3 regions of the Streptomyces sp. S186 genome follow, and region 3 is predicted to be linked to each of the others. Evidence: riboswitches for the same ligand, from Rfam matches in the RefSeq annotation. Region 3 holds a riboswitch; each other region holds the start of a gene.

Region 1 (6,952 bases), 300 kb from region 3:
GGAACGACGTCTTCGTCCTCGCCCAGGAACTCCTCGGCATCCCTCGCGGCACCGTCCGCGCCACCGTGCTCATCGAGACGATCACCGCCGCCTTCGAGATGGAGGAGATCCTCTACGAACTCCGCGAGCACAGCGCCGGACTCAACGCGGGCCGCTGGGACTACCTCTTCAGCCTGATCAAGACCTTCGGGCACCGGACCGACTTCCTCCTGCCGGACCGCGCCAAGGTCACCATGACCGCCACGTTCCTGCGCGCCTACACCGAACTGCTGGTGCACACCTGCCACAAGCGCGGTGCCCACGCCGTCGGCGGCATGGCCGCCCATGTCCCGAGCCGGGACACGGCGGCCAACGAGGCAGCCCTTGCGAAGGTCCGGCTGGACAAGGAGCGCGAGGCCGAGGACGGCTTCGACGGCTCCTGGGTTGCCCACCCCGGACTTGTCCCCCTCTGCCGCGAGGTCTTCGACGGTGTCCTCGGCGACCGGCCGCACCAGATCGAGCGCACCCGTGACGACGTGGAGGTCACCCCGACCGACCTGCTGTCCGTGCGCCGCATCAGCGGATCGCCCACCCCGGACGGCGTCCGCACCAACATCGCGGTCGCACTGCGCTACTTCGACGCCTGGCTGCACGGCCACGGCGCGGTCGCACTGCACGGGCTGATGGAAGACGCCGCCACCGCGGAGATCGCCCGGACCCAGGTCTGGCAGTGGCTGCGGCACCGCGTCCTCGACCGCGCCACGGTGCTGCGACTGCTCGACGACGAGACGGCCGCCCTGGCCAAGGAGAAGCCGGCGGCGTACGCGGACGAGGCCCGCGACATCTTCGTCCGCACCGCCCTCGGCCAAGAGCTGCCCGGCTTCTTCACCACCGACGCCTACACCCGCCACCTCGTGCGGCACGGAACGGAGCAGTCATGACCACGGGCATCCAGCGCGTCGGCGTCATCGGCGGCGGTCAGATGGGCGCCGGCATCGCCGAGGTCTGCGCCCGCGCCGGGCTCGACACCGTCGTGTGCGAGGTCGACACCGCCGCCGCTCGAAAAGCTCGCGAGCGCATCGCCGCCTCGCTGGGACGCGCCGTCCATCGCGGCAAGACGGACCGGGAGGCCGCCGAAGACGCCCTGGCCCGGCTCGTGTTCACCACAAGCCTCGACGACCTCGCCGACCGGCACCTGGTCGTCGAAGCCGTCGTGGAGAACCCGGACGTCAAGACAGAGATCTTCACCGCCCTCGACAAGATCGTCGAAGACCCGGGGGCCATCCTGGCCACCAACACCTCCTCCCTCCCGGTGATGCGTCTGGGCATGGCCACCGGCCGGGCCGACCGCGTCCTCGGCCTGCACTTCTTCAACCCCGTGCCGGTCATGCCACTGGTGGAGATCGTCACCTCGCTGCACACCAGCACCGAAGCGGCCACGACGGCGGAGACGTTCGCCCGCGACGCGCTCGGCAAGACCGTGATCCGCTCTCAGGACCGGGCCGGCTTCGTCGTCAACGCCCTCCTCGTCCCCTACCTCCTGTCCGCCGTCCGGATGGCGGAGTCCGGCTTCGCCACCGCCGCCGACGTGGACAAGGGCATGGAGCTGGGCTGCGCCCACCCGATGGGACCGCTCCGGCTCGCCGATCTGATCGGACTGGACACCGTGGCCTCCATCGCCCGCTCGCTGTACGAAGAGTTCAAGGAACCCCTGTACGCCCCGCCGCCGCTGCTGCAGCGGATGGTCGAGGCCGGGCTGCTCGGCCGGAAGACCGGCCGGGGGTTCCACACCTACGACCGGGGTTGAGGGACCCCGGGGTGCCGCCCGGGCCAAAGGACCCGCGCTGCGGTGGGACGAGGCGCGGGGCGACGGTTGGAGTCGTCCCGCGCCTCGTACAAGTGGCCTCAGCAGAACGGGATTTGCCCTCCGTGACGCCGAAGGTGGTAACCGGGTCATACCTCGCCATAAGGTGGCGAGTGCAGCTGGTGCGCCCTGCCCGCCAGGCAGGCGCGTCGTAAGAGGGAACCCGGTGGGAATCCGGAACTGCCCCGCAGCGGTGAGTGGGAACGACCGCCGTCATACGCACTGGACCCGAGGTACGGGGTCCGGGAAGCGACGGCCAGTAGGTGCCCGCCGGGAGACCGGCGGACGTGCCCGCGAGTCCGAAGACCTGCCCGCTGCCCGCGTGCGCCCATGCGTACGCGGAGATCCCGGTGACCTTCGAGGGCGGGTCGGCGTAGTCGTCAGGCGGGCACCAGCGTGTGCGGTGGCACAGGCGGCGTGCCCCGCCCGGCCTGCCGTCCTTCGCGCCTTCGTCACGTCCCGGGGTCGCTCCACCAAGAGCTCGCGCAGGAGAGTCTTGTGACAGCCAAGTCCGCGGCCGCGGCGACACGCGCCACCGTGTACGGCTACCCCCGCCAGGGCCCGCGCCGGGAGTTGAGGAACGCGATCGAGGGCTACTGGCAGGACCGCGTCGGCGCCGCCGAACTCCATCGGACCGCGCCCGTGCCGCGCAGCACCAACTGCCAGCAGCCCGCCGAGGCCGGTGCGGGCGAGGGACCGACCGGCGACCGGCTGTGGATCAATCCGGACTGCGGTCTGAAGAGCCGCTCCTGGGCCGAGGTCCGCCCGGCCATGGAACGGATGACCGCGGCAGCCCGGCACGTCCCCCACCAGCTCTCCACCAAGAACTGAAAGCCGTCGAACCATGGACCGCATCACCACCGGCCCGGCCCACAAGGCCCCGGCCGACTCACAGGTGACCCTCGCCCACATCATGAGCGAGCACGACACCAACCTGTACGGCACCATCCACGGCGGCGTCATCATGAAACTCATCGACGACGCCGCCGCGGCCGCCGCCGGACGGCACGCCGGCGCACCCGCCGTGACCGTCTCCGTCGACCGGATGACCTTCCTCACTCCCGTCCATGCAGGCGACCTGCTGAGCGTCCACGCAAGCGTCGAATACGCGGGACGCACCTCCATGGACGTCGGCGTGCGCGCCACCGCCGAGCGGTGGAACGCCTCCGGGCCCACCGCCGAAGTAGCCACCGCCCACCTGACGTTCGTCGCCATCGACGAGCACGGCGCACCCCGGCCCGTACCCGAGCTGCGACCGGTCACCGCCGAGGAACACCAGCGACAGCTCCAGGCCGTGCGGCGCCGCGCACTGCGCGCAGACCGACGCACAGCCGCCGGCTGAACCGCGGGGCGGGGGTGCCGGACTCCGGTACCCCCGCCCCGCGCCACTGCCGCAGCAGTAGACGGTCGGCCACACGCGACCGCTTTCCTGCGCTCCAGCAATTGCCATGCATACCGAAAAGCGAGCCACGCCGGCACAGGCAGGGCCGAAGGATCTGGTCCGGCGGGGTATCCGGGCCGTCGGCCGCCTCCAGGCTCTCCTTCGCGAGGTCGGGGTGCAGCTCGACCTCGCACCGCTCGACCGTCCAGTCGGCGAGCAGCTCCGAGCGTTCCAGCAGCTCCTCCACCAGGGCATGGACCGCCTCCTCGGCGAACTTCAGCGCCGGCGCGTCCACGAACACCTTCACTGATACACCGCCGGGATGGACGCCCACCCACGTGTCGGCGATCTCCACTTCCACACCGTCCGGACCGTCGATCGACTCGACCGAGTCGACACCCTGCTCCAGAAGCGCCCCGGCACCGACCCGCTGCAGCTTGTCCATCTCCGGAGCGCCGCTCGCGATCTGTGTATCCACTGTCGCTGCGTACGTCACGCCGCCCAGCCTTGCAGGACAACACACCACTTGCGGCAGCAATGCCGACTTCGAACCGTCCTTGCACGCACCCGCCGAGCAGAGCCCTCAGCTGCAGCGCAAGCCTGTTCGGTGGCAAATCCGGCCGCCGCGCCACTCTCGTCCCAGATGGAGCAAGGGGGCGTCTTCTCAGGTCAGGAAGTCATTGGGCGGCGGAAGGCCCCCTGATTCCCAAGCTCAGAGTGCGGGTTCGATTCCCGTCACCCGCTCCAGAGCAAAGGCCAGATCGACACTCTGGGCCTTGTTCGTTTGCTGCCTCGCCCTTTTGGGGTCGCGTGCCATTCGAGTGCCACAACGGACCGATTAATGCGCCGAGTTGGGCGCTCGCAAGTCACGGCCGGGTAGCCTGATCGTCCGTCACCTCGAATCGCGAGACGCCCGAACTCCGGGTCGGCGAGCGCTATTCCCTTGCCCGCTTCCCATTCCTGCACCGATTTCGATATCAGGGCCACCAGTCTGGTCCAGGAGTGCGTTCGACGCGCACCATCCGCTCGCTGACGCCGAGGGCGCGCAGCAGGTCGAGGATTTCGATGACCTCAGAGAGCGGGAAGAGGCGGACTGTCGCAGCCGGTTCGGCGATACGACGTCGCGGGTGATCCCGGAACGCCCAACGCGTCTGCGCAGGCCGGGGCTGTTGCACGGTCAGCGACTCGGCAGGGGCGACCGCGCGGGGAGACGGTCCCGTCAACCCTCGGCGTCGAGCGGGAGTGTGAGGACGGCCTGGGCTCCGCCGTCGGGGGCGTTGGTGAAGGTCAGCCGGGCTTTGATGAGGTGGGCGTGGCCCAGGGCGATGGTGAGGCCGAGGCCGCTGCCCTTGCCGCGTTCGGGGGCGCCGGTACGAAAGGGGCGGGGCCCTTCGGCGAGCAGGCCGGGCGGGTAGCCGGGGCCGTGGTCCCGGACGGTGACCGTGCCCCGTTGGAGGGTGACGGTGACCGGGGGGTGTCCGTGCCGGTGGGCGTTGGCAAGGAGGTTGGCGACGATGCGTTCCAGGCGGCGCGGCTCGGTCAGTACGGCGGTGTCGTCCACCACGTCGAGGCGGGCGGGGAGGGCGGTGGAGGCGATGGCCCGCTGGAGTACTTCGGTGAGGTGGTGGGGTTCGAGGTGGGCGGTGTCGACGTCTGCGTCGAGCCGGGAGACTTCGAGCAGGTCCTCGATCAGGCCGCACAGCGCCTCGGCCCGGTCGCGTACGAGGTCGGCCTCGTGGGAGTCGGGCAGGATCTCGGCGGCGGCGAGCAGGCCGGCAGCGGGGGTGCGCAGTTCGTGGGTGACGTCGGCGGCGAACCGCTGCTCGGCGCGGAGCCGGTCCTGGAGGGCGGCGGCCATCTGGTCGACGGATGTGGCGAGTTCGGTGAGTTCGCGGGAGCCGCGGATGCGTCCGATACGGGCGTCGAGGCGGCCGTCGGCGATCGTGCGGGCGGTCGCCGAGACCCTGCGTACCCGGGCGCTGAGCGGTTTGGCGAGCAGGAGGCCGACGAGGGAGATGACGGTGGCGCTGCCGGCGGCCAGCGCGATGGTGGTGCGGGCGAAGCGGTCGTCGGCGTTGCGTTCCAGGCTGTAGTCGCTGCGTACGGACAGGGTGCGCGAGCCGATGCCCGCTGCCGCCCACAGGACGGGACCGTTGGGACCGTTGACGAGTTGGGTGGCCAGACGGCCGTCGGAGACGCGCCGGGCGAGTTCGGGTGGCAGTCCCGGGGCGTCGAGTGCGACGTTGTCGCCGGTGACGGCGGAGGTCTGCGCGTAGGTGTTGAGTGCCTGTTCCAGACGGCCGAGAACGATGCTGCGGTTGAGGTCCAGGCGCTGGTCGGAGGCGGTCACGGTGGTGAGCGCGCCCAGTGCGGCGGCCAGCACGCAGGCCACGGCGGCGATGAGGGCGGCGACCCGCCAGTGGAGGCTGCCGCCGGACTTCACACCGCCGTCGGACTTCGCGCCGTCGCCGGCTTTCCTGCCGCCGGGCTTCTCGCGGCGGCGGCTCGTCGCACCGGTGGAGCCGGCGGGCACGCCGGGACGGGGCAGGCTGCCAGGCATACCGGGTCAGCCGACGATCTTGTAGCCGAAGCCCCGGACCGTCACGATGCGCTCGTGCCCGATCTTGGCGCGGAGCCGCTGGATGTGGACGTCGACCACCCGGGTGTCGCCACCCCAGGCGTAGTCCCAGACCTCCTTCAGGAGGGTCTCCCGGCTGAGCACCCTGCCCGGGGCCGAGGTCAGCTCAAGGAGTACGCGCAGCTCCGTCGGGGTGATCGGCAGCAGTTCCCCGGCGACCCGCACCTCCATCGTCTCGGCGTCCAGCTCCAGGTCGCCGACGCGGCGGATGTCGCGTGGCGGGGCGGGCGCCACCGGTTCCGGGGCCCGTCCTGCGTCCGCGGACGGAGGCAGGGCGGCCCGCCGCATCAGCGCGCGCAGCCGGGCCGCGAGCACATTGGCACGGAACGGCTTGGTGACGTAGTCATCGGCACCGGCCTCAAGGCCCGCGATGACGTCGATGTCGTCGCCCCGCGCCGAGATCATCAGCACCGGGACGGTGCTCTGCTCGCGGATCGAGCGGGTCAGGCTCACCCCGTCCAGCTCCGGCAGCATCACATCGGTGACCACCGCGTCCGGTGCCTCGGCTTTGAAACGGGCCAGGGCCGAGGCGCCGTCGGCGACGGAGGTGACGTCGAAGCCGAGGCGGTTGAGGGAGACCGTGGTGGCCTCGCGGATCACGTCGTCGTCCTCGACGACCAGGACGCGCGGGGCGGATTCCGGGGGGTGTGCCGGGGGTGTGCTCATGGCGTGTCGGGCGCTGCTTTCACGGTGTGGGAGGACGGCTGCTTCGGTGACGGCTGCTTTGCGGACGAGGGCGAGGGCGAGGGTTTCTTCGGGGGTGGCGTGCTGGACATGGGGGTGGTCACTGTGGAGTGCAGCTCCAGCTGGCGCAGTTCGGGGTTCCAGCGGTAGCGGTCGGTGGTGACCTGCCGGAGGCCGCCGGGCCAGTCCGGGTCGCGGGTCTGGCGGATGACGAGGTCCCGCTCCTGGAGATCCACTTGGTTCTTCCCCTGCATGCCCAGCGCGAGGATCGGATAGACGCGGCTTCCGTCCGACCAGTAGACGTAGAGATCGGTGGTGAGCTCCGGGCTGATCCCGTCGGTCGGCTGGAGGCGTGGGTCGGGGTCGATGAGCACGAGGAGTTCCGGTCTGCCGTCCCCGGTGAGGT
Region 2 (6,952 bases), 3.5 Mb from region 3:
GTGCGTCCTCGGGCAGGTGGTGCAGCGCGACGACGACCTTCTCCGACGTCGAGCCCGTGCATCCCGCGACATGTCGCCGGCCGGCGGCGCGCGCCACGTCCACCCCGCGCCGGATCGAGTCGATCCACGCCGAGCAGGAGTACGGCACCACGATCCCGGTCGTCCCCAGGATCGACAGTCCGCCCAGGATGCCGAGGCGCGGATTCCAGGTGCTGCGCGCGATCTCCTCGCCGTGATCGACCGAGATCTCGACCTCGACGTCCGCGGTCGCCCCGTCGCCCCCGTGTGCCTGCGCGACGCGCGTCAGATGCTCCCGGATCATCTGCCGCGGGACGGGGTTGATGGCCGGCTCGCCGACGTCCAGCGGCAGTCCGGGGCGGGTGACCGTGCCCACGCCGGGCCCCGCCCTGAACACCACTCCGCTCCCGGTCGGCAGCGCCCGTACCGTGGCCCGGACCAGCGCCCCGTGTGTCACGTCGGGATCGTCGCCGGCGTCCTTCACCACCCCGGCCATGGCGGTGGCCGGTCCCGCGCCGGCAGTGGTCAGTTCCTCCACCGCGAGCGCGAAGGACGGCGTCTGCCCCTTCGGCAGCGTGATCGTCACCGGGTCCGGGAACTCCCCGCGCAGCAGCGCCGTGTACGCGGCGGTGCCGGCCGCCGTGGCACAGGCGCCGGTCGTCCACCCGTGCCGCAGCCCGGTGTGCGCGAGCTGGGCGCTCCGCCCTCCCGTACCCTTCGGTTGCGCTTCACCCACGGAGGAACCCGCCGCTCATGCCGTCGTCACCCGTCCACGACCCCGTCCGCCATGTACTGGTCCTCGGCGGCACCACGGAGGCCCGCCGGCTGGCCGCGGCCCTGGCCGAGGAGCCCGGGGTGCGGGTGACGTCCTCGCTGGCCGGCCGGGTGGCGGCGCCGCGGCTGCCCGCGGGGGAGGTGCGCATCGGCGGGTTCGGCGGCCCCGGGGGCCTCGCCCGCTGGCTGCGCGAGCACGCGGTGGACGCGCTCATCGACGCCACCCATCCTTTCGCCGGGACGATCAGTTTCCACGCGGCCCAGGCCGCCGCCACCGCCCATGTTCCCCTGCTGGCCCTCCGCCGGCCCGGCTGGGTCGCACGACCCGGTGACGTCTGGCACCCGGTCCCCTCGCTCGACGCGGCCGCCGCGGCCCTGCCCGCCCTCGGCAGCCGGGTCTTCCTCACCACCGGCCGGATGGGCCTGGCCCACTTCGCCCACCTCACGGACCTGTGGTTCCTGGTCCGCTCGGTGGACGCCCCCGAGCCCCCGCACCCGCCCCGGATGACCACCGTCCTGGACCGCGGCCCGTTCACCCTCGACGGCGAACGGGAACTGCTGCGCCGCCACCGCATCGACGTCCTGGTGACCAAGGACAGCGGCGCCGCGGCGACCGCCCCCAAGCTGGCCGCCGCGCGGGAGGCCGGGGTGCCGGTGGTGGTCGTCCAGCGGCCGCCGGTCCCCGAGGGCGTCCCGGTGGCCGACGAGCCGGGCGCGGCCGTGGACTGGGTGCGGGCGCTCCTCGGCTGACGCCGCGCGAGCGGTCAGCGTTCCGGGTACCTCCGCGGTGTCCAGACCGTCTCCGTGCCGTCGTCGCGCCGCACCCGCCGGGTCAGCGACGAGCCGACGAGCAGGATCGTGCGCATGTCGACCTGGGCGGGATCGAGGTCGATGAGCGGGACGGTGCGCAGCGACTCCTCGGGGCCGCCGATGTCGCGGGCGAGCATGACCGGGGTGTCCGGTGCGCGGTGCTCCAGGAGGACGTCCCGGGCCTTGCCGACCTGCCAGGTGCGGCTGCGGGAACCGGGGTTGTAGAGCGCCAGCGCCAGGTCGGCGGAGGCCGCCGCGCGCAGCCGCTCGGCGATCACCTCCCAGGGCTTGAGCCGGTCGGAGAGCGAGATCACCGCATAGTCGTGGCCCAGCGGCGCACCGGCCCGCGCGGCGGCGGCGTTGGCGGCCGTGACGCCCGGCAGGACGCGTACCGGCACGGCCCGGTAGGGCTCCTCCGACGCCACTTCGAGGACCGCGGTGGCCATGGCGAAGATGCCGGGGTCACCGCCGGAGACCACGGCGACCCGGCGGCCGCGGCGCGCCAACTCCAGGGCGAACTCGGCGCGTTCGGACTCGACCTTGTTGTCCGAGGGGTGCCGGCGCTGGCCCGGGCGCACCGGGACGCGGTCCAGGTACGTGGTATAGCCGACGAGGTCGTCGGCGGCGGCCAGGGCGCCGCGGGACTCCGGGGTGAGCCAGCGCGGACCGGCCGGCCCGGTGCCGACCACGACCACCTCACCGCGCTCGTCGGCGGCCGGCTCCGGCTCCCCGGCGGAGGAGGCGATGCGGCTCGGCACGACCGCGACGGAGAAGTACGGAACGGTGTCGGCGTCGACGTCGGCCAGCGCGCCGGTGCGCTCCCCGGCCATGGTGGCGCGCTCGACATAGCGGGCCTCCGCCATCCGGCCGGAGCGCTCCAGGGCCCGGCGGACGCTGGGGAAGGTGCGACCCAGCTTCATCACGACCGCGGAGTCGGCGGCGCTCAGACGCGCCGTCAGCTCCTCCTCGGGCAGGGTGCCGGGGAGGACCGTCAGCACCTCGTCGGCCTCGGTGAGCGGGGTGCCCAGGCGGGCCGCGGCGGCGCTGACGGAGGTGACGCCGGGCACGACCTCGGTCGGGTAGCGGTGCGCCAGCCGCTTGTGCATGTGCTGGTAGGAGCCGTAGAAGAACGGATCGCCCTCGGAGATCACCGCGACGGTGCGGCCGGCGTCGAGATGGGCGGCTAGCCGCGCCGCCGCCGCCTCGTAGAACTCGTCGAGAGCCCCGCGGTAGCCGCCGGGGTGGTCGGTCGACTCGGTGGTGACCGGGTAGACGAGGGCTTCCTCGATGTGGTCCGGGCGGATGTGCCCGGCGGCGATGGACCGCGCGATGGAGCGTCCGTGCCGGGCGCTGTGGTACGCCACCACATCGGCCCCGGCGATGATCTCCACCGCCCGCACGGTCATCAGGGACGGGTCGCCGGGGCCCAGGCCGACGCCGTAGAGGCGGCCGGTGGAACGCTCAGGGGAGGGCGCGGCCGGCTGGTCCGCCGCACCGCTGCTGGCCTGCTGCTCGCTCACGCTCACTCTTCCTCGCTCGCCAGGGCGTTGATCGCGGCCGCGGCCATGGCACTGCCGCCGCGCCGCCCGCGCACCACGATGTGGTCCAGCTTCGCCGGGTGGTCGATCAGCGCGTCCTTGGACTCGGCCGCGCCTATGAAACCGACGGGGATACCGAGGACCGCGGCAGGGCGCGGCGCGCCTTCCTCGATCATTTCCAGGAACCGGAAGAGCGCGGTGGGGGCGTTGCCGAAGGCGACCACGGCGCCCTCCATGCGATCCCGCCACAGTTCGAGGGCGGCGGCGCTGCGGGTGGTGCCCAGCCGCGCGGCCAGCTCCGGGACGGACGGGTCGCCGAGGGTGCACAGCACCTCGTTGTCGGCGGGCAGCCGCTTCCGGGTCACTCCGCTGGCCACCATGGTGGCGTCGCACAGGATCGGCGCACCGGCGCGCAGCGCGGCGCGGGCACTGGCCACCACCCCCGGGGTGAAGGCGAGGTCGCGGACGAGGTCGACCATGCCGCAGGCGTGGATCATACGGACCGCGACCCGGCTGACGTCGGCGGGCAGGCCCGAGAGGTCCGCCTCGGCGCGGATGGTGGCGAAGGACTGGCGGTAGATCGCCGCCCCGTCCTTTTCGTAGTCGAACGCGGTCACTGGGGCCTCGGGTTGGTGGGTTGAGGGGTGGAAGGAGAAGCAGAGGGGGCAGACGGCGGAGCACCGGGCGGGGGCAATGTTTCACGTGAAACCGGCGCCGGTGAGGCCGTTTCACGTGAAACGGCGGCCAGTTGAGATGTTTCACGTGAAACCGTCGGTGGCGGCGGGGAGTTGGGGCCCACCGCGGTGGTGCGGTAGCCCTCGGGCGTCGCCAGCGCATCGACCCAGGCGCCGTGCGGATGGCCGCAGCGCCGTTCGCAGCCCGACCAGTGGACGGGCAGCCTGGCGGGCACTGCGGAGCCGTCCGCCGGGACGGGCCGGCCCACGGAGAGCGCGGCCGCCGCCTCGCTCCGCACGTCCCTGCGGGACTTGGCGCAGCCGGGCAGGCCCGTGCAGGCGGTGACCCGGCGCCAGGGGGAGTCGGGGTCGGTGACCAGTCCGGCGGCGGCGAGGTCGGTCAGCCGCCGGGCGGCCAGGGCGGCGGGCAGGCCGGGGACGACGATGCCGCGCCAGGGCGTGAGGCGCAGCGTGCCGCAACCGTCGTCGTCGGCGATCCCGGCCAGCAACCGCCATTGGGCCACCGACAGACGGCCGAGCGGCGCGAGGACCACGACGGCGCGGCGGCCGTCGGGTCCGTCGACCGCACCGGGGGCGGTGGCATCGGCGTACGGCACGGCCGGCCGCGGGCCGGCGGCGTCCGCGTACTCCGCGGCGATGCCCGCGGTCCGCAGCGCGCGCTGCACCTCCCGGGCGGTCAGCGGCCGCGCTGCGGGCAGTTCGCGGACCCGCCAGGCGCCGTCGCCGCGCTCCGCGGCGGCGGCCAGGAAGACCTCCGCGGCCGTCAGCGCCGCCCGCGGGACGTCGTCCGCCGCGATCCGCAGCACCGCCCGCTCGTCGCCGACCCGCAGCAGCGCCCCGTACCCGGACGCGGTGTCCGGCGGATACGCGGTGTCCGCCGGGGCCCGCCGGCCGGATTCTGCGAGCAAGGTCACATCGCCGCCCAGGTCCGCCACATCGCCCCGTCCGTCGTCCAGGACGAACAGGAAACGGCCCGAGAGCGCCGTCGCCGGCTCGCTCGCGCACAGCAGTGCGTCCAGGCTCCGGGCCCACAACCGCACGTCGGAGGGGGTGTGCCGGTCCAGTCCGGCCAGCGGTGAGGCCAGCACGTTGCGGATCCGCTCATGGCGGACGGACGGCAGCAGCCCGGCGTCGGCGAGCAGACCGGCGAGCGCCTGCCCGCAGTCGTCGGGCAGGCCGCGGAGTTCGACGTTGCCGCGGGAGGTGAGCGAGAGACGGCCGTCGCCGAGGCGGTCCGCGGCGTCCGCCAGCGCGCTGGCCTGGCGCACCGTCAAGTCCCCGGCGGGCACCCGCACTCGGGCCAGCCGGCCGTCGGCGGCGGAGTGCAGCCGCAGCGCTCCCGGGCAGGCGTCACCGCGGTCCCGTACCGGCGGTCCGGGCCGGTCGGGGCGGGGTGCGGGGGTGGGCGGCATGGCGGCGAGCATACCTACGTCGGTGGCGCCCGGAACCGGGTCGAGGGGATCGGGTGAGACGGCCGCGTAGGCCCGCTCCCGCGGTCCGGCGGCAGCCCTTACTATGCAGGTCGGCGGGTCGGCTGACCCGCCGGACGCCAGCGACGGCGCCAAGGGAGGAAGCCCGGTGAGAATCCGGCGCGGTCCCGCCACTGTGAACCCGGCCACCGCCGGGTGAGCCAGGAACTCCCGCCGTCCATACGACCACCCGGGGCGTGGACACCCCGAGGAAGGGCTGCGCCGTGATTCTGCTGCTGTCGACCTCCGACACCGACCTGCTCAGCGCACGCGCGGCCACCGGCCCCGTGCCGTACCGGCTCGCCAACCCCGCCCGCCTCGACCTCGCCGAACTCCCCGGCCTGCTGGAGGGCGCCGACCTCGTCGTCGTCCGCCTCCTCGGCGGCCTCCGCGCCTGGGAGGACGGCCTGGACGTGCTGCTGGCCGCGGACCAGCACCGCCCGGTCGTCGTGCTCACCGGCGAACAGGCCCCCGACGCCCAGCTCATGGAGGCGTCCACGGTCCCCGTCGGCATCGCCGCCGAGGCACACGCCTACCTCGCGCACGGCGGCCCGGCCAACCTCTCCCAGCTGGCCCGCTTCCTCAGCGACACCGTCCTGCTCACCGGCCACGGCTTCGAGCCGCCCGCGGCCGCGCCGTCCTGGGGCCCGCTGGAGCGCGCCGCGACGGAGGCGGCCGGCCCGACGGTGGCGGTGCTCTACTACCGCGCCCACCACATGAGCGGCAACACCCGCTTCGTCCACGACCTGTGCGACCAGATCGAGCGCGCCGGCGGCCGTCCGCTGCCGCTGTACGTCGCCTCGCTGCGGGCCCCCGAGCCGGAGCTGATCGAGGAGCTGCGCGCGGCCGACGCCCTCGTCACCACCGTGCTCGCCGCGGGCGGCACCAGGCCCGCCGAGGCGTCCGCGGGCGGCGACGACGAGTCCTGGGACGCGGGCGCACTGGCCGCCCTGGACGTGCCGATCCTCCAGGCGCTCTGCCTGACCGGGTCGCGCGCCGCCTGGGAGGAGAACGACGAGGGCCTCTCCCCGCTCGACGCCGCCTCGCAGATCGCCGTGCCGGAGTTCGACGGGCGGCTGATCACCGTGCCGTTCTCCTTCAAGGAGATCGACGAGGACGGCCTCCCGGTCTACGTCGCCGACGCCGAGCGAGCCGCCCGGGTCGCCGGGATCGCCGTCCGGCACGCCCGGCTGCGCCACATCCCGGCTACTGAGAAGCGGCTGGCGCTGGTGCTCTCCGCCTACCCCACCAAGCACTCCCGGATCGGCAACGCGGTCGGCCTGGACACCCCGGCCAGCGCCGTCGAGCTGCTGCGCCGCCTGGCGGCCGAGGGCTACGACTTCGGCGACGAACCGGTGCCCGGCCTCGCGTCCGGCGACGGCGACGAGCTGATCTACGCCCTCATCGAGGCCGGCGGCCACGACCAGGAGTGGCTGACCGAGGAACAGCTGGCCCGCAACCCGGTCCGCATCCCCGCCGCCGACTACCGCCGCTGGTACGCCACGCTGCCGCAGGAGCTGCGGGAGTCCGTCGAGGAGCACTGGGGCCCGCCGCCCGGCGAGATGTTCGTCGACCGCAGCCGGAACCCCGAGGGCGACATCGTGCTGGCCGCCCTGCGCCGCGGCAATCTGCTGATCCTCATCCAGCC
Region 3 (6,952 bases):
GCGGCCAGTTCGCGCGCTACCTGCATATGGGAGCGGGCGGCCTCCAGGCTGATGACATCGGCGTCGAGGTCGTCGATGGCCCGGACGATGTCACCGAACTCGGCGTAGCACATATGGGTGTGGATCTGGGTGTCCGGCCGGACCCCGCCGGTGGTCAGCCGGAACGCCTCCGTCGCCCACGCCAGGTAGGCCGGGCGGTCGGCGGCGCGCAGCGGCAGGGTCTCCCGCAGCGCCGGCTCGTCCACCTGGATCACCGAAGTGCCCGCCGCCTCCAGGTCGTTGACCTCGTCGCGCAGGGCGAGGGCCACCTGCCGGGCGGTGTCGCCGAGCGGCTGGTCGTCGCGGACGAAGGACCAGGCGAGCATCGTCACCGGGCCGGTGAGCATGCCCTTGACGGGCCGGCCGGTCAGGGACCGGGCGTACGCCGTCCAGCGGACCGTCATCGGCGACGGGCGGGAGATGTCACCGGCCAGGATCGGCGGGCGGACGTAGCGGGTGCCGTAGGACTGCACCCAGCCGTGCTGGGTGGCGAGGTAGCCGGTCAGCTGCTCGGCGAAGTACTGGACCATGTCGTTGCGTTCGGGCTCGCCGTGCACCAGCACGTCCAGGCCGGCCTTCTCCTGGAACGAGATCACCGCCTGGATCTCGGCCCTGATGCGCTCCTCGTAGCCGGCCGTGTCGATCCGGCCCGCGCGCAGATCGGCCCGCGCGGCCCGCAGTTCGTCGGTCTGCGGGAAGGAGCCGATGGTCGTGGTCGGCAGCAGCGGCAGACCCAGGTGCGCGCGCTGGGCGGCGGCCCGCTCGCCGTACGGCTGGGAGCGGCGGGTGTCGGCCTCCGTGACGGCGGCGGCCCGGGCCCGGACGGCAGGGTCGTGGGTGATCGGCGAGGCCGTACGGGAGGCCAGATCGGCCCGGTTGGCGGCCAGCTCGGCGGCGATCGTGTCGGTGCCCCGGGCGAGGCCCCTGGCGAGGGTGACGGCCTCCGCGGTCTTCTGCTGTGCGAAGGCCAGCCAGCGCAGGATCTGCGGCTCGATGTCCCGCTCGGCCGCCGCGTCCAGCGGCACATGGAGCAGCGAGCAGGAGGCCGACACATCGACCCGGTCGGCCAGCCCGAGCAGGGTGCCCAGCGTGGACAGCGACTTCTCCAGGTCGTTGACCCAGATGTTGCGGCCGTTGACCACCCCCGCGACCAGGCGCTTGCCCGGCAGTCCGCCGACGGCGGCGAGGTCGTCCAGGTTGGCGGCGGCGGCCTCGGTGAAGTCCAGCGCGAGCCCGTCCACGGGTGCCTTGGCCAGCACCGGCAGGGCCGCGCCGAGCCGGTCGAAGTACGAGGCGACCAGCAGCTTCGGGCGGTTGGTGAGGGCACCGAGGTCGCGGTAGGCGCGCTCGGCGGCGTTCAGTTCGGCGGGCGTGCGGTCCTGGACGAGCGCCGGCTCGTCGAGCTGCACCCACTCGGCGCCGGCCGCCCGCAGATCGGCGAGGACCTCGGCGTACACCGGCAGCAGCCGGTCCAGCAGGGTCAGCGGGTCGAAGTCCGCGGGCACGCCCGGCGCGGGCTTGGCGAGCAGGAGGTAGGTGACCGGGCCGACGAGCACGGGCCGAGCGGTGAGGCCGAGCGCGAGCGCCTCGGCCAGCTCCGCGACCTGCTTGGTCGAGTCGGCCGTGAACACGGTGTCCGGGCCCAGTTCCGGCACCAGGTAGTGGTAGTTCGTGTCGAACCACTTGGTCATCTCCAGCGGCGCCACGTCCTGCGTGCCGCGCGCCATGGCGAAGTAGCCGTCCAGGGCGTCGGTCGCCACGGCGGCGCGGTGCCGCGCGGGGATCGCCCCCACCATGACGGTGGTGTCGAGGACGTGGTCGTAGTACGAGAAGTCACCGGTCGGCACCTCGTGGATGCCGGCCTCGGCGAGCTGCCGCCAGTGGGTGCGGCGCAGTTCGGCGGCCGCGGCGCGGAGGGCGTCCGCGGTGACGCGGCCCTTCCAGTAGCCCTCGACGGCCTTCTTGAGTTCCCGGCGGCGGCCCTGGCGGGGGTAGCCGTACACGGTGGCCCGTGCTGCCGCGACTGCGGACTTGGTGGTCACGGAGATCTCCTTCGCGAGATGAATCCCTGAGATCCCGGGGACCGGACGAGAGCGCGAAGGGCGACGAACCGGGCGGTGTGAGCGTGCACGGCGAGGCACGACCGTCCGCCTGGTATGAACGCCGACCCGCCCTCGAGGTCACCGGGATGTCCGCGCACGAGTCGTTCGCACACGGGCAGATGGCAGGTCTTCGGACTCGCGGGCACGTCCTCACCTACCAGGACACCTACTGGCCGTCGCTTCCCGGACCCGTACCTCGGGTCCAGTGCGTATGACGGCGGTCGTTCCCACTCACCGCTGCGGGGCAGTCCCGGATTCCCACCGGGTTCCCTCTTACGACGCTCCCGCCTGGCTTGACGGGGCGAACCAGCTGCACCGGCCAGCTTAGAGGGTGCGGGGGCCCGATGGGGCGTCGAGTCCACGATCCGGAAGGACCCGGCAGCCTCCGGCGGAAATTCGGGTGCCCGGGGCACCGCACTGTGATGGGGTCGATGCCATGCGCTCCCGCCCGCCTTCCCTCAGCGACGACGTCATCGCAGCCACGGTCGCCGGACACTGGCTGTCCGAGAACGCGCGGATCACCGAGGCCGGCTATCTCCCCTGGGGATTCGGCGCCCATCACTGGCGGATCTCCGGCGGCGGCACGACGCTGTTCGTCACCCTGGACCAGTTGGCGCCCCGGCACACCGCGGCCTCGCTGGAAGCGGCCTATGCGGGGGCCGCCGCGCTGGCCGCCGGCGGACTGGCTGCGGTGTGCGCACCGCTGCCGCACCGATCCGGCCGGTTCACCGTCGCCGTCGCGGGCGGCGCCCTGAGCGTGACGCCGTGGCTGGACGGGCACCCGCCGACCGAAGCGGAGGCCCGCGAGCCCGCCCACCTCGGCCAAGTCACCGACGCCCTGGCCGCGTTGCACGGCACCGAGCCGCCGAAGGGCCTGCCTGTCTGGGCCCCGCAGGTCGGCCCTGCGTTCGCCGACGAGGTGCGGGCCCGCACCGCCCGGCCATGGATGACCGGCCCGCTCGGCGAGGAGGCACGGCACGCGCTTGCCGAGCGCGTCGACGCCATCCGGCACTGGACGGCGCGCTATCACCTGCTGGCCGAGAGCGCGCTCGCCCACCGCGACCATTGGGTGCCGACCCACGGCGAGCCGCACTACGCCAACCAACTCGTCGGCCCCTGCGGGCTGCGGCTGGTCGACTGGGAATCGCTGGCCATCGCCCCGCGCGAGCGGGACTACGGCGATCTCCTCGCCGCCGGCGCCGAGGTGCCGCACGATCCGGCGCTGCTGGAGCTGTTCGCCCTCGACTGGCGGCTGTCCGAGATCGCCGCGTACACCCACTGGTTCGCCGGGCCCCACGTCGGCAACGACGACGACCACACGGCGCTGGAGGGATTGCGGGAGGAGCTGTCCGTCCCCGACTGAGGGTCCGTCCCCGACTGAGCCGGATCAGGGCGGCCGGCGGATGCCTGGCCCGTGCGGCTCAGCCCGCCGCCGGCAGATGGACCTCGAAGCGGCACCCGCCAGGCACGTTGCGCACCGCCGCGCGGCCCTGGTGAGCCTCGACGATGCCACGGACGATGGCCAGGCCCAGGCCCGCGCCGGCGGGCGGGGTCCGGGCGTCGGTGCCGCGCCAGCCGGTGTCGAAGACCCGGGGCAGGTCCTCCGCGGGGATCCCGCCGCAGCCGTCGGTGACGGACAGCACCACACCGGCGTCCCGCCGACGGGCGGAGACCGCGACGGTGCCGTCGGCAGGGGTCCGGCGGATGGCGTTGACCAGCAGATTGGCCAGCACCCGGGACATCTCGCGGCCGTCGACCTCGACCGGCACCCGTTCGACGCCGTCCCCGACGAGCCGTACGCCGTGTTCCCTGGCCAGCGCGTCGGCGCCGGCGATCGCGTCGCCCACGAGGTCGTAGACCGACATACGGGTCGGGGACAGGCACAGGACCCCGGCCTGGATGCGGGAGAGTTCGAACAGGTCGCCGACCATGGTGCCCATCCGCTCGACCTCGGTGCGGATCCGGGTGTGATAGACGCGCGGGTCCGCCACCACGCCGTCCTCCAGCGCCTCGGCCATCGCCTGCAACCCGGCCAGGGGAGTGCGCAGGTCATGGGAAATCCAGGCAACCAGTTCCCGGCGGGAGGACTCCAGGGCCCGCTCGCGTTCCCTGGACGCGGTGAGCCTGGCACTGGTGGCGGCCAACTCCCGGCTCAGTTCGGCGAGTTCGGCCGTCGGTGCGGTGGCGGGCGGCGTGAAGCGGCCGTCGTCGCCCAGTGCGCGGGCGGCCTCGGCCAGCGCGCGGCTGCCCCGGACGACACCGCGCCCGAGGACGAGGGCCACCGCCAGGGACACCAGCGCCGCCATGGCGCACACCGTCGTCACCACCCACAGGTCGTGCTCGGACAGCAGCATCGCCCAGGACACCAACAGCGTCCCGGCCAGCATCGCCGCCACCGTGACGGCCGCGACCACGGCCAGGGACAGGGTGACCGAGCGGTTCCGCAGCAACCGCAGGGCGGCCGTCCCGACCAGCCCGGCGGCGGCCGCGCCGGCCGCCGCGTACAGCGCGATGAGCAGCGCGTCACCGAGCATCGCCGGCTCCGTCTCTTTCTCCTTCTCCGTCGTTCTCCGTGATGCTCGGGCCAGGCGCGGGAGCGTCCAGGCGGTAGCCCACGCCCCACACCGTGCTGATCAGCCGGGGCCGGGCCGGGTCGTCCTCGACCTTCTCCCGCAGCCGCCGCACATGGACGGTCACCGTGGACAGATCGCCGAACTCCCAGCCCCACACCCGGCGCATCAGCTCCTCCCGGCTCGTCGCCCGCCCCGGATTCCGCAGGAAGAACTCCAACAGGTCGAACTCCCGGATGGTCAGGGCGAGTTCGGTGCCGTGGCGGGTGGCGCGCCGGGCGGCCGGGTTCAGGGCGAGCGGACCGGCCCGCAGCCATGACTCCGCCGTCGCGCCCCCGGCCGCGGTCGGCGTGCCTGCCCGGCGCAGTACGGACTCCACCCGCAGCACGAGCTCGCGCGGGCTGAAGGGCTTGGTGACATAGTCGTCCGCCCCGAACTCCAGGCCCAGGATGCGGTCCTCCTCGTCGCCGCGCGCGGTCAGCATGATGACCGGGAGCGGGCCCCGCGCACGCAGGCGGCGGCAGACCTCCAGTCCGTCCATCCCCGGCAGCATCAGGTCCAGTACCACCAGGTCGGGCGGTCGTGCCGCGGCGCGGGCCACGGCGGCCGGGCCGTCGGCGCTCACCTCGACCGCGAAGCCCGCCCGGTGGAGATAGCCGGCCACGACCTCGGAGACGGTGGGGTCGTCGTCCACGACGAGTACGCGTTTCACCCCACCGAGTCTGGCACCCCGCTGCGGCCGCCGACCGCGGCGGTCCAGGGGCGCCAGCGTTCCGTAAGTGTTCCGTAAGGCCACCAAGTCCCTTATATCGTTTTTGTCTTCGCAAGCCGGTGCGTGGTACCGCACCCGCCGCCCAGGTCAGGACTCCCGCTCCCACAAGGCATGTTCCCGCCTGGCCCAGGCACGCGAGACGTAGCCGGTACGCAGCCCGCGGCGAGCCTCCGCGTCGCGGGCCGCCATCCCGATGTGACCGACGACGAGGACGCCGATGAGCAGGGCGATCCAGTCGTGGACGAAGGTTGCCCCCGTCCGCCAGAGCACCGGCACCAGGCCCGGGAACCACAGCACCAGCCCGGTGCCGATCATGACGAGCGCCGCCCCGGCGAGCAACGCCGCGTACAGCTTCTGCCCGGCGTTGAACTTGCCCGCCGGACGCCGACGGCCACGCAGCGCCGCGCGCACCCAGCCGCGATCATGCTGACCGAACCGGTTCAGCCGGCCCAGATCCGCCCGCAAGGCCCGCGACACCAACCCCACCAGCAGCGGCACCGGCAACGCCAGCCCCGCCCACTCGTGCAGGCCGACCACCAGCCTGCGACGGCCCACGAGCTCCGCCAGCGAGGGCACATACAGACAGGCAGCCGTGACCAGCATGACGCCCATCAGCGCCGCCGTTCCCCAGTGCACCCACCGCTCCACCGCGGTGAACCTCCGCAACACCGGCTCCTCGCCGCGCGTCGCGGCCGCACGCTCAGTCGATACCGGCATCGTCCCGCCCGTTCGACCTGCCGACCCAGGCATCCACCTCGTACCCATGCTGCTCCCAATAGCCGGGCTGCACCCGATCGGTGACCGTGATGCCGGACAGCCACTTGGCCGACTTGTAGAAGTACATCGGCGCCGCGTACAGCCGGACCGGGCCGCCGTGCGCATCGGTCACCGGCCGGTCGTCCATCGCATAGGCGACCAGCATGTCCGGACGCCGGGCCTGCTCCAGGGTGAGGCTCTCGCTGTACACCCCGTCGAAACAGGTGAAGCGCACCGCCCTGGCCTGCGGTTTCACCCCCGCCGCAGCGAGCAGACGGGACAGCAGCACCCCGGTGAACGGCGTCCTCGGCACCCGCCACCCCGTGACACACTGCACGTCCTTCACCAGGCGGGTACGCGGCAGGCCCTGGAGCTCCGCCAGTGTGTACGTCCTCGGACGCGCCACGAGCCCGTCCACGGTGAGCCGGTAGTCGGCCGCGGTCCGGCGCGGAACCGACGACGCCACCGAGTAGTACCGAAAGCCACCGGAGCCGGGCAACAGCCCCGTGACACCGGTGGGATCCTTGTCGCGCACGCCCGCGAGCGCTCCGTTGATGCCGTCCTGCAGCGGTGCCCCCAGCGCCACACCCGCGGCACCGAGCCCGAGCATCCCCAGCACCAACCGCCGACCGACGGGCCTGTCCTGCCGTTCACTGACCATGCGCCCAGCAGAGCACCACCCCCGGCGCTTCGCCCACCCCGCACGCCCCACC

What was found. Region 3 has a riboswitch for cobalamin ahead of metE (5-methyltetrahydropteroyltriglutamate--homocysteine S-methyltransferase). Riboswitches for the same ligand answer to the same signal wherever they lie in the genome.
Region 1: another riboswitch for cobalamin. It lies ahead of ACRAS8_RS35110 (hypothetical protein); the one in region 3 lies ahead of metE (5-methyltetrahydropteroyltriglutamate--homocysteine S-methyltransferase).
Region 2: another riboswitch for cobalamin. It lies ahead of cobN (cobaltochelatase subunit CobN); the one in region 3 lies ahead of metE (5-methyltetrahydropteroyltriglutamate--homocysteine S-methyltransferase).

The regions. Positions count from the first base shown of each region.
Region 1 is NZ_CP193932.1:8,088,293-8,095,244, forward strand. It holds gene aceB (malate synthase A) at 1-920, shown strand, start outside; gene ACRAS8_RS35105 (3-hydroxybutyryl-CoA dehydrogenase) at 917-1,786, shown strand; cobalamin riboswitch at 1,947-2,172, shown strand; gene ACRAS8_RS35110 (hypothetical protein) at 2,342-2,674, shown strand; gene ACRAS8_RS35115 (acyl-CoA thioesterase) at 2,688-3,185, shown strand; gene ACRAS8_RS35120 (hypothetical protein) at 3,103-3,702, opposite strand; gene ACRAS8_RS35125 (ATP-binding protein) at 4,444-5,784, opposite strand; gene ACRAS8_RS35130 (response regulator) at 5,791-6,528, opposite strand; gene ACRAS8_RS35135 (hypothetical protein) at 6,525-6,952, opposite strand, start outside.
Region 2 is NZ_CP193932.1:4,328,581-4,335,532, forward strand. It holds gene ACRAS8_RS18565 (cobalt-precorrin-5B (C(1))-methyltransferase) at 1-754, opposite strand, end outside; gene ACRAS8_RS18570 (cobalt-precorrin-6A reductase) at 772-1,542, shown strand; gene ACRAS8_RS18575 (precorrin-2 C(20)-methyltransferase) at 1,557-3,128, opposite strand; gene ACRAS8_RS18580 (precorrin-8X methylmutase) at 3,125-3,757, opposite strand; gene cobG (precorrin-3B synthase) at 3,754-5,259, opposite strand; cobalamin riboswitch at 5,345-5,494, shown strand; gene cobN (cobaltochelatase subunit CobN) at 5,529-6,952, shown strand, end outside.
Region 3 is NZ_CP193932.1:7,785,609-7,792,560, forward strand. It holds gene metE (5-methyltetrahydropteroyltriglutamate--homocysteine S-methyltransferase) at 1-2,081, opposite strand, end outside; cobalamin riboswitch at 2,246-2,467, opposite strand; gene ACRAS8_RS33970 (phosphotransferase) at 2,578-3,504, shown strand; gene ACRAS8_RS33975 (sensor histidine kinase) at 3,563-4,675, opposite strand; gene ACRAS8_RS33980 (response regulator transcription factor) at 4,665-5,423, opposite strand; gene ACRAS8_RS33985 (cytochrome b/b6 domain-containing protein) at 5,571-6,200, opposite strand; gene ACRAS8_RS33990 (molybdopterin-dependent oxidoreductase) at 6,184-6,900, opposite strand.